Regions from separate parts of the Silvibacterium sp. genome, predicted to be linked through region 2. Evidence: riboswitches for the same ligand, from Rfam matches in the RefSeq annotation. Region 2 holds a riboswitch; the other holds the start of a gene.
The links. Region 2 has a riboswitch for S-adenosylmethionine ahead of QM649_RS10230 (threonine aldolase family protein). Riboswitches for the same ligand answer to the same signal wherever they lie in the genome.

Region 1: it holds a riboswitch for S-adenosylmethionine, as region 2 does, so the genes downstream of both, thrC (threonine synthase) here and QM649_RS10230 (threonine aldolase family protein) in region 2, are expected to answer to the same signal.

The regions. Positions count from the first base shown of each region.
Region 1 is NZ_JASGFD010000005.1:65,335-68,735, reverse strand. It holds gene QM649_RS03125 (TetR/AcrR family transcriptional regulator) at 1-326, shown strand, start outside; gene QM649_RS03120 (MoaD/ThiS family protein) at 379-711, opposite strand; gene thrC (threonine synthase) at 701-1,984, opposite strand; SAM riboswitch class I at 2,162-2,271, opposite strand; gene QM649_RS03110 (cation transporter) at 2,378-3,019, opposite strand; gene QM649_RS03105 (MarR family winged helix-turn-helix transcriptional regulator) at 3,064-3,401, opposite strand, start outside.
Region 2 is NZ_JASGFD010000023.1:25,082-28,482, reverse strand. It holds gene QM649_RS10235 (formylglycine-generating enzyme family protein) at 107-1,105, shown strand; SAM-I-IV-variant riboswitch at 1,443-1,550, shown strand; gene QM649_RS10230 (threonine aldolase family protein) at 1,606-2,679, shown strand; gene QM649_RS10225 (hypothetical protein) at 3,192-3,371, opposite strand; gene QM649_RS10220 (PepSY-associated TM helix domain-containing protein) at 3,368-3,401, opposite strand, start outside.

The sequences.
Region 1 (3,401 bases), on a different contig from region 2:
TGTTCCGCAACGATCTCGTCGATCGCAGCGACCCACGCTTTGCGGCGCACACAAAACAATCCGGCCAGCGGCTCTCCCGCGCGTTTCTCGCCTACCAGGGCAAACCCCATGCGGACGCACGCCGTTTCGAAGACTCAGCCGACATGCTCTGCGGCATGGCCACGCTGCACGGGCTTGCTTCACTGACCCTCGAGGGCAAGGCGCTGCATTTTTTCCGCAGCTCCGATGTGCGCAGCTTCCGCAAGAACGAACTGCCGCGAATCATTGAGCGCCTGTACCCTGACAAGCAGGAATCACAACCGAAAAAGAGGGCTCCACGCCCTTGAACAAAGAGAAAGGCCCGCCCAAGCGGGCCTTTTTCACTGCTGAACATCGCAATTAACTGCAAACGCACTCTTCCTGCCCACAGTAGGAACAACAACGACAGATGTCGAACGATCCGCCCGCGATCGAGGGGATCACGAGCACCTCGTCGCCATCCTGGAATGCGTACTTCTCGTTGCCGAGGAAGCGAATGTCTTCTTCGTTCACGTAGAAGTTGATGAAGCGGCGAACCTGGCCCTGATCGTCACGCAGATGCGTTTTGAGCGCGGGGAAGTTCGTTTCGATGTCGGTGATGAGGTCGGGCAGGTTCTGCGCGCTCGACTTCAGCTCCTTCGCGCCATCGGTGTGTTTTTGAAAGGCATTGGGCAACAAAACTCTAACGGACACTTGCAACCTCCTCGGCCAGTTCCCGAACCAGTTCACCGGCGGCCGTTTTTTCTTCGATATACGCTTCAAAATCGGAGAGCCGCGGACGCACCGCTGCTTCCACTTCATAGGCACCGGCCAGCGCGTCGGTCGTCTTGAGACCGTTGCCGGTAATGACTGACACCGTCAGTTCATCCGGCTTGATGCGGCCATGCGCGTAGAGCCGCGCGGTCACTGCGGTAGTCACGCCACCGGCGGTCTCGGTGAAGATGCCTTCGGTCTCAGCCAGTTCCTGAATCGCCGAGACGATCTCGATGTCCGAGACATCCTCGGCCCAGCCACCGCTCTGGCGGATGGCTCGCGCCGCATACACACCGTCAGCCGGATTACCGATCGCGAGGGAACGCGCGATCGTCGCCGGGCGCTGCGGCTCGATGTGGTCGGCGCCGGTCTTTACCGCGGTCGAAATCGGGGAGCAGCCCGTGGCTTGCGCTCCGAAGAAGCGAACATCCTTGTCTTCCACCAGGCCGAGCGCGACCAGTTCCTTGAAGGCCTTGCGGATCTTCGTGATCAGCGAGCCGCCGGCCATGGGCACCACGACGTTGTCGGGCAGACGCCAGCCGAGCTGCTCTGCGATCTCGTAACCGACAGTCTTCGAGCCCTCGGCGTAGTAAGGCCGCAGGTTCACATTCACGAAGCCCCAGTTATAGCGGTCTGCAATCTGCGAGCACAGGCGGTTCACATGGTCGTAGTTGCCGTCGATGCGCACCAGGTTCGCGCCGTAGACCTGCGTATTCAGGATCTTCGCCGGCTCGAGGTCTGCCGGAACAAGGATGTAGGTCTTGAGACCAAGACGCGCAGCGCCCGCAGCCACCGCGTTCGCCAGATTGCCGGTCGAGGAGCAGCCGACCGTATCGAAACCGAAGGCCTGTGCATTCGCAAGTGCCGTGGCCACCACGCGATCCTTGAAGCTCAGCGTGGGCACGCATACCGCGTCGTTCTTGATGTAGAGATTGGTGGCGCCGATGCGTTTCGCCAGCCGCGGAGCCTTGAGCAATGGAGTCCAGCCGGAAGGCGTTGCCGAGACATAATCCTCCGGCACCGGCAGCAGCGCCTTGTAGCGCCACATGCTGTCCGGCCCCTGCGCGATCTTTTCGCGAGTGAAGCTTCCGCGAGCCGCCTCGAGATCGCAGTTCACCTCGAGCGGAGAAAAGCACTCATCACAGATGGAAAGCGGGACGTTGGGATACGTCTTTCCACACTCCCGACATTGCAATGCATAGGCCTGCGCCATGAAACCCCTCGATTCCGAGAGTCGCTTCAGGGCCCATCGGGGACTTTCCCCTATGGGTACAAATGCACGGGCATGCGTGACGTACTCTGCTGCAACATCAGGTACTGCAAATTGCCCGGACGCGTGTCCGGTCCTGCTTGGGATTTGGCGAGATGCGCTACTGCATTGCATCCCCGAATCTCATGTTCCCCGGTTTCCCAGGAGAGAGTTGACACCGATGTCTCAGATTGCCTGAGCCGGTTGTCGTGGCGTCACAGGGCCCGTCCCTCAGCCACTCTTCATGAAATTCAGGCTCGCTCCTAAGAGCAAACTTGAATGATTCATATGTACCACAGGGCTTTTTGCTATGCAACAGTACTCGTGGACGTCTACAGGTCCGTCCACTCCCCGGATTTAGACCCGGCAGCAACCGCAAACGGCGCCGTTCCAAGCGGACCGGGCCTCGCGAACCAGCAGCGGCAAGCAGGCCAGAGCGGCAACATTGTCAAACCAGGGCAGATGAAATGCCCGGTTGAGCCCCATGCCCAGGAGCGCAGTCAGGGCCAGGTACGCGCAGGTCGACGACTGCGCCGCGTCCGCTGCCAGGGCCGCATTGTGGCGCGCGCGAGCCTCGCGGCGTTTCCACATAGCGAGCAGCGGCATCACAACCAGCGCCGCGGCGGTGATCGCCAGCCCCGCGCCGCAGGTCTCCGCCTCGACTCCGAAGACAAGCGATGCCACGGCTGTAACACCGACCACGCCCGCAAGCATGAACAGCAGGAACGCCGCAGCGCGCGCAGCCTTACGTTCCGAGAGCCGTATGCCCGGAACCCACTGCAACATCACCATGAAGGCCGAAAGGACCTCGACAAGAGAGTCCGCGCCGAAGGCGAGCATGGCCGAACTCTTCGCCGACCATGCCGCATACGTAGATACGCCGAGCTCGGTCAGCATCCAGAGTATGGTGATACCCTGCAGCCAGTAAAGAGCGCCCACCGATGCAGGAACGCGAGCCTTTGCCGGTATCGCAGAAGATGCGATCTGATTCCATTCCATCTCTTGTCACCCGATCTCATTTTTACGGAACTGCGATCGTCTTTCTACACGACCTTCTGAAGATTTTTCCTCAGCCTGGTCCCTCCTCCCCTGGGAAGCTGCGCCTCTACCTCCGCGTGTGTCCGCTCCCACACCGGTACGGCGCGCGCCAGCAGCTTCTCGCCGGGGCGTGTCAGCTCCAGCAGCCGGCTCCGCCGATCCTCGGGATCGGGAGTAATTCGCACCAGCCCGCGCGTTTCCAGCAGCTTGAGGGCTGCCGTCAACGTCGTGCGGTCCATGGCCAACAACTCCGCGACCGAAGCCATCCGCGCCGGATGGGGACGATTCAGAGACATCAGCAGGGAGAACTGCCCGTTTGTGAGCCCCAGAGGCCGCAGCGCCA
Region 2 (3,401 bases):
TATGCTTTCCTTTGAGCCTGCATCGCGACCAAAGGGAGCGGAGGCCGAAGACGGATCGCCCTGCGCGCAGCAGCTATGAGGCTTATCATCAACACAAGGGAAGCACATGAGTGAAGAGAAACCCAGCTGCTGCACACCCGGCCGAGCCTCCACCCTCATCACGCTCGCGCCTGCGCCCGCTTCTGCGGCACAGGTGCCGGACAGCGCGCCGATGATCGCGCTCCCCGGTGGTCGCTTCCTCATGGGCACGGACTATCCTCACGGCTTTCCCAATGATGGTGAAGGTCCGGTCCGTCCCGTCGAGCTGTCGCCCTTCGCAATCGACACCACGCCGGTTACAAATGCGCAGTTCGCGCGCTTCGTCGAAGCCACCGGCTACGTCACCGAGGCCGAGCGCTACAACTGGTCCTTCGTCTTCTGGCTGCACCTGCCCCGCGAGCGGTTCCACGACCTCGTCGCCGACACCGCGGCTGCCGCGCCCTGGTGGTGCCAGGTCTTCGGCGCATCCTGGCGAGCGCCCGAAGGCCCTGGCTCGAATATTGATGAACGTATGAACCATCCCGTCGTGCATGTCGCGTGGACCGACGCGCAGGCCTTCGCCGCCTGGGCAGGGAAGCGGCTGCCGACCGAAGCGGAGTGGGAGTACGCCGCGCGCGGCGGCCTCGAGCAGAAGCTCTTTCCCTGGGGAGACGAGCTCACGCCCGACGGCAAACATCTTTGCAACGTATGGCAGGGCCAGTTCCCCAACCACAACACCGCCGAGGATGGCTACAGCAGCACCAGCCCCGTCGACGCCTTCCCGCCCAACGGCTACGGCTTGTACTCCTCGGCCGGCAACGTGTGGGAGTGGTGCGCGGACTGGTTCAGCCCGGCCACTGCAAGCGAGCAGGCCGCGCATCCATCGCCGAACCCGACGGGCCCTGCAAATGGCGAAGCAAAGGTGATGAAGGGCGGATCGTTCCTCTGCCACGCCTCTTATTGCAATCGCTACAGAGTCGCCGCCCGGACCTCGAACACACCCGACAGCTCGACCTCGAACATCGGCTTCCGCTGCTGCGCGCAGGGCGATCCGCCTTCGGCCTCCGCTCCCTCTGGTCGCGACTGAAGTGTGACGGCGCTCCATGCAGGCTTGCTCGCATCATTCTTGATTTGTCATTCCGGCCGAAGCGACCGCAGGGAGCGTAGTGGAGGAACCTGCGGTTCGCTTCAAGCTGCGAGGATGAGGGTGCCCCGTCCAAGCTAAGCTTGGGCGGGAGAGTACGAACTCTTTGTGCGGAGCTTTTGGGGAGTCCTCTAGCCAGGCCAGCAGAAGCTTCAGTGAACGACCTTCGCATTCCGCAAGAAGCCAGAGCCAGCTCGCGACCAAAGGGAGCGGAGGCCGAAGGCGAATCGTGCTGCGCGCAGCAGCCCATTGCAATCGCTTCCAGCCATAAATTATCCTGAAGCTACATCAAGAGTTGAGCCTGTGCGCTCAACGCCAACCTGCTCCCCGGGCAAGGTGGCGTCCTCGCTGAGGGATGTGGCCAGTTCTGGCAATCATCGGGTCCTCACGGCACATAGGTTCATCCAATGGTGGAATGACGCTCGAAAGGTGCGTTTCCCAGCATGTCCGATCACTCCCAGCAATTCGCCAGCGATAACTATGCCGGTATCTGTCCCGAGGCCTGGCAGGCCATGCAGGAGGCCAATCACGGCCATGAACCTGCTTACGGTGGCGATCTCTGGACCGCCCGCGCCGCCGATGCCTTCCGGGCCTTGTTCGAAACCGACTGCGAAGTCTTCTTCGCCTTCAACGGCACGGCCGCCAATTCGCTCGCGCTCGCCGCGCTCTGCCAGAGCTACCACTCTGTCATCTGCTCCGATGCCGCCCACGTCGAAACCGACGAATGCGGCGCGCCCGAGTTCTTCTCGAACGGCTCGAAGCTTCTGACCTCGCCCTCGATCGACGGCAAGCTCACGCCGGAAGACATCCGTTCGCTGGCCACGCGCCGCAACGACATCCATTTCCCCAAGCCGCGCGTCGTCACCATCACGCAGCCTACCGAGACCGGCCAGGTCTACACCGTCGACGAGGTCAAGGCCATCGCCGAGGCATGCCGCGAGCACAACCTGCGCCTGCACATGGATGGAGCCCGCTTCGCCAACGCCTGCGCCGCGCTCGGCTGCTCGCCTGCCGACATCACCTGGAAGGCCGGCGTCGACGTGCTCTGCTTCGGCGGCACCAAGAACGGCATGGCCGTTGGTGAAGCCATCATCTTCTTCAAGCCCGAGCAGGCCGAAGACTTCGACTACCGCTGCAAGCAGGCCGGCCAGCTCGCCTCGAAGATGCGCTATCTCTCCGCGCCCTGGGCGCGCATGCTCTCGGACGGCTCGTGGCTGCGCAACGGCGCCCACGCCAACGCCTGCGCCCGCCGCCTCGCCGAGCAGATCGCCGGCGTCCCCGGCCTCGATGTCTACTTCAAGGTCCAGGCCAACGCCGTCTTCGTGAAGCTCTCGGAAGCATCCGAGAAAGCCTTGCGTGCACGCGGCTGGCGCTTCTACACCTTCATCGGAGGCTCGGCCCGCTTCATGTTCGCGTGGGACTCGCAGTTCGAGCGCGTCGACGAGCTCGCCGCCGACCTCCGCGCCATCGCCGCCGAACACAGCGACCCACAGCTGCTCACCTCCACGCTCGGCTAAGCAACAAGCCCCGTGTCCAATGCGGACACGGGGCGTGCTGTTTCTCAAACCTACAAATGGTCATTCCGACCGAAGCGAACCGGGGTCCCCGACGCGCCTGCCGTTGGCGCGATGGGGTGAGAAGCGCAGCGGAGGAACCTGCAGTTCTCTTCAAGCAGCAAGGATAAGGGTGCCCCGTCCAAGCTCTGCTTGGGCGGGAGAACACGAACATGCATTCTCCCCATGGCCTAGGCAAGCCTGAAGTTGGCCTGAGTGGGAAGCCCGGGTGCCCCACGTCTCGCCTCTGAGACGTGGGAAATCACAGCCTTCAAATCGTGCCAAAAGAGTGGACAACATCCACCCCTGTCATTCGACCGGATCAGATAGGAGTGGAGGAACCCGCGGTTCGTCCGTGCCGGGAAGATGCGGGTCGGAGAGCACGGATACTTCTCCGCTCTCCATGATTGTCGATCTCATCCCCGCGCGCGGCTTCGCCAAAAGACTCGCGCGCGGGGATCCTTGCATAGGTGAAGTTATTGCCGAGGCTTCAGCAGGTAGAAGGCAATCGCCGCGACCGGAATCGCCAGCAGCACCCACGAAAATTTGTCCCACAGCCCATCGCCCAGCAATGCGGAGAGCAGTCCCACCGCGGTGATCGCGGCCAGCACTGCGGGAATTCTGTATACCTCGGATAATTTCGCCGCGTGCTTCATGCGTGTGCCTCCTGCAGCTGCTCCTGTTCC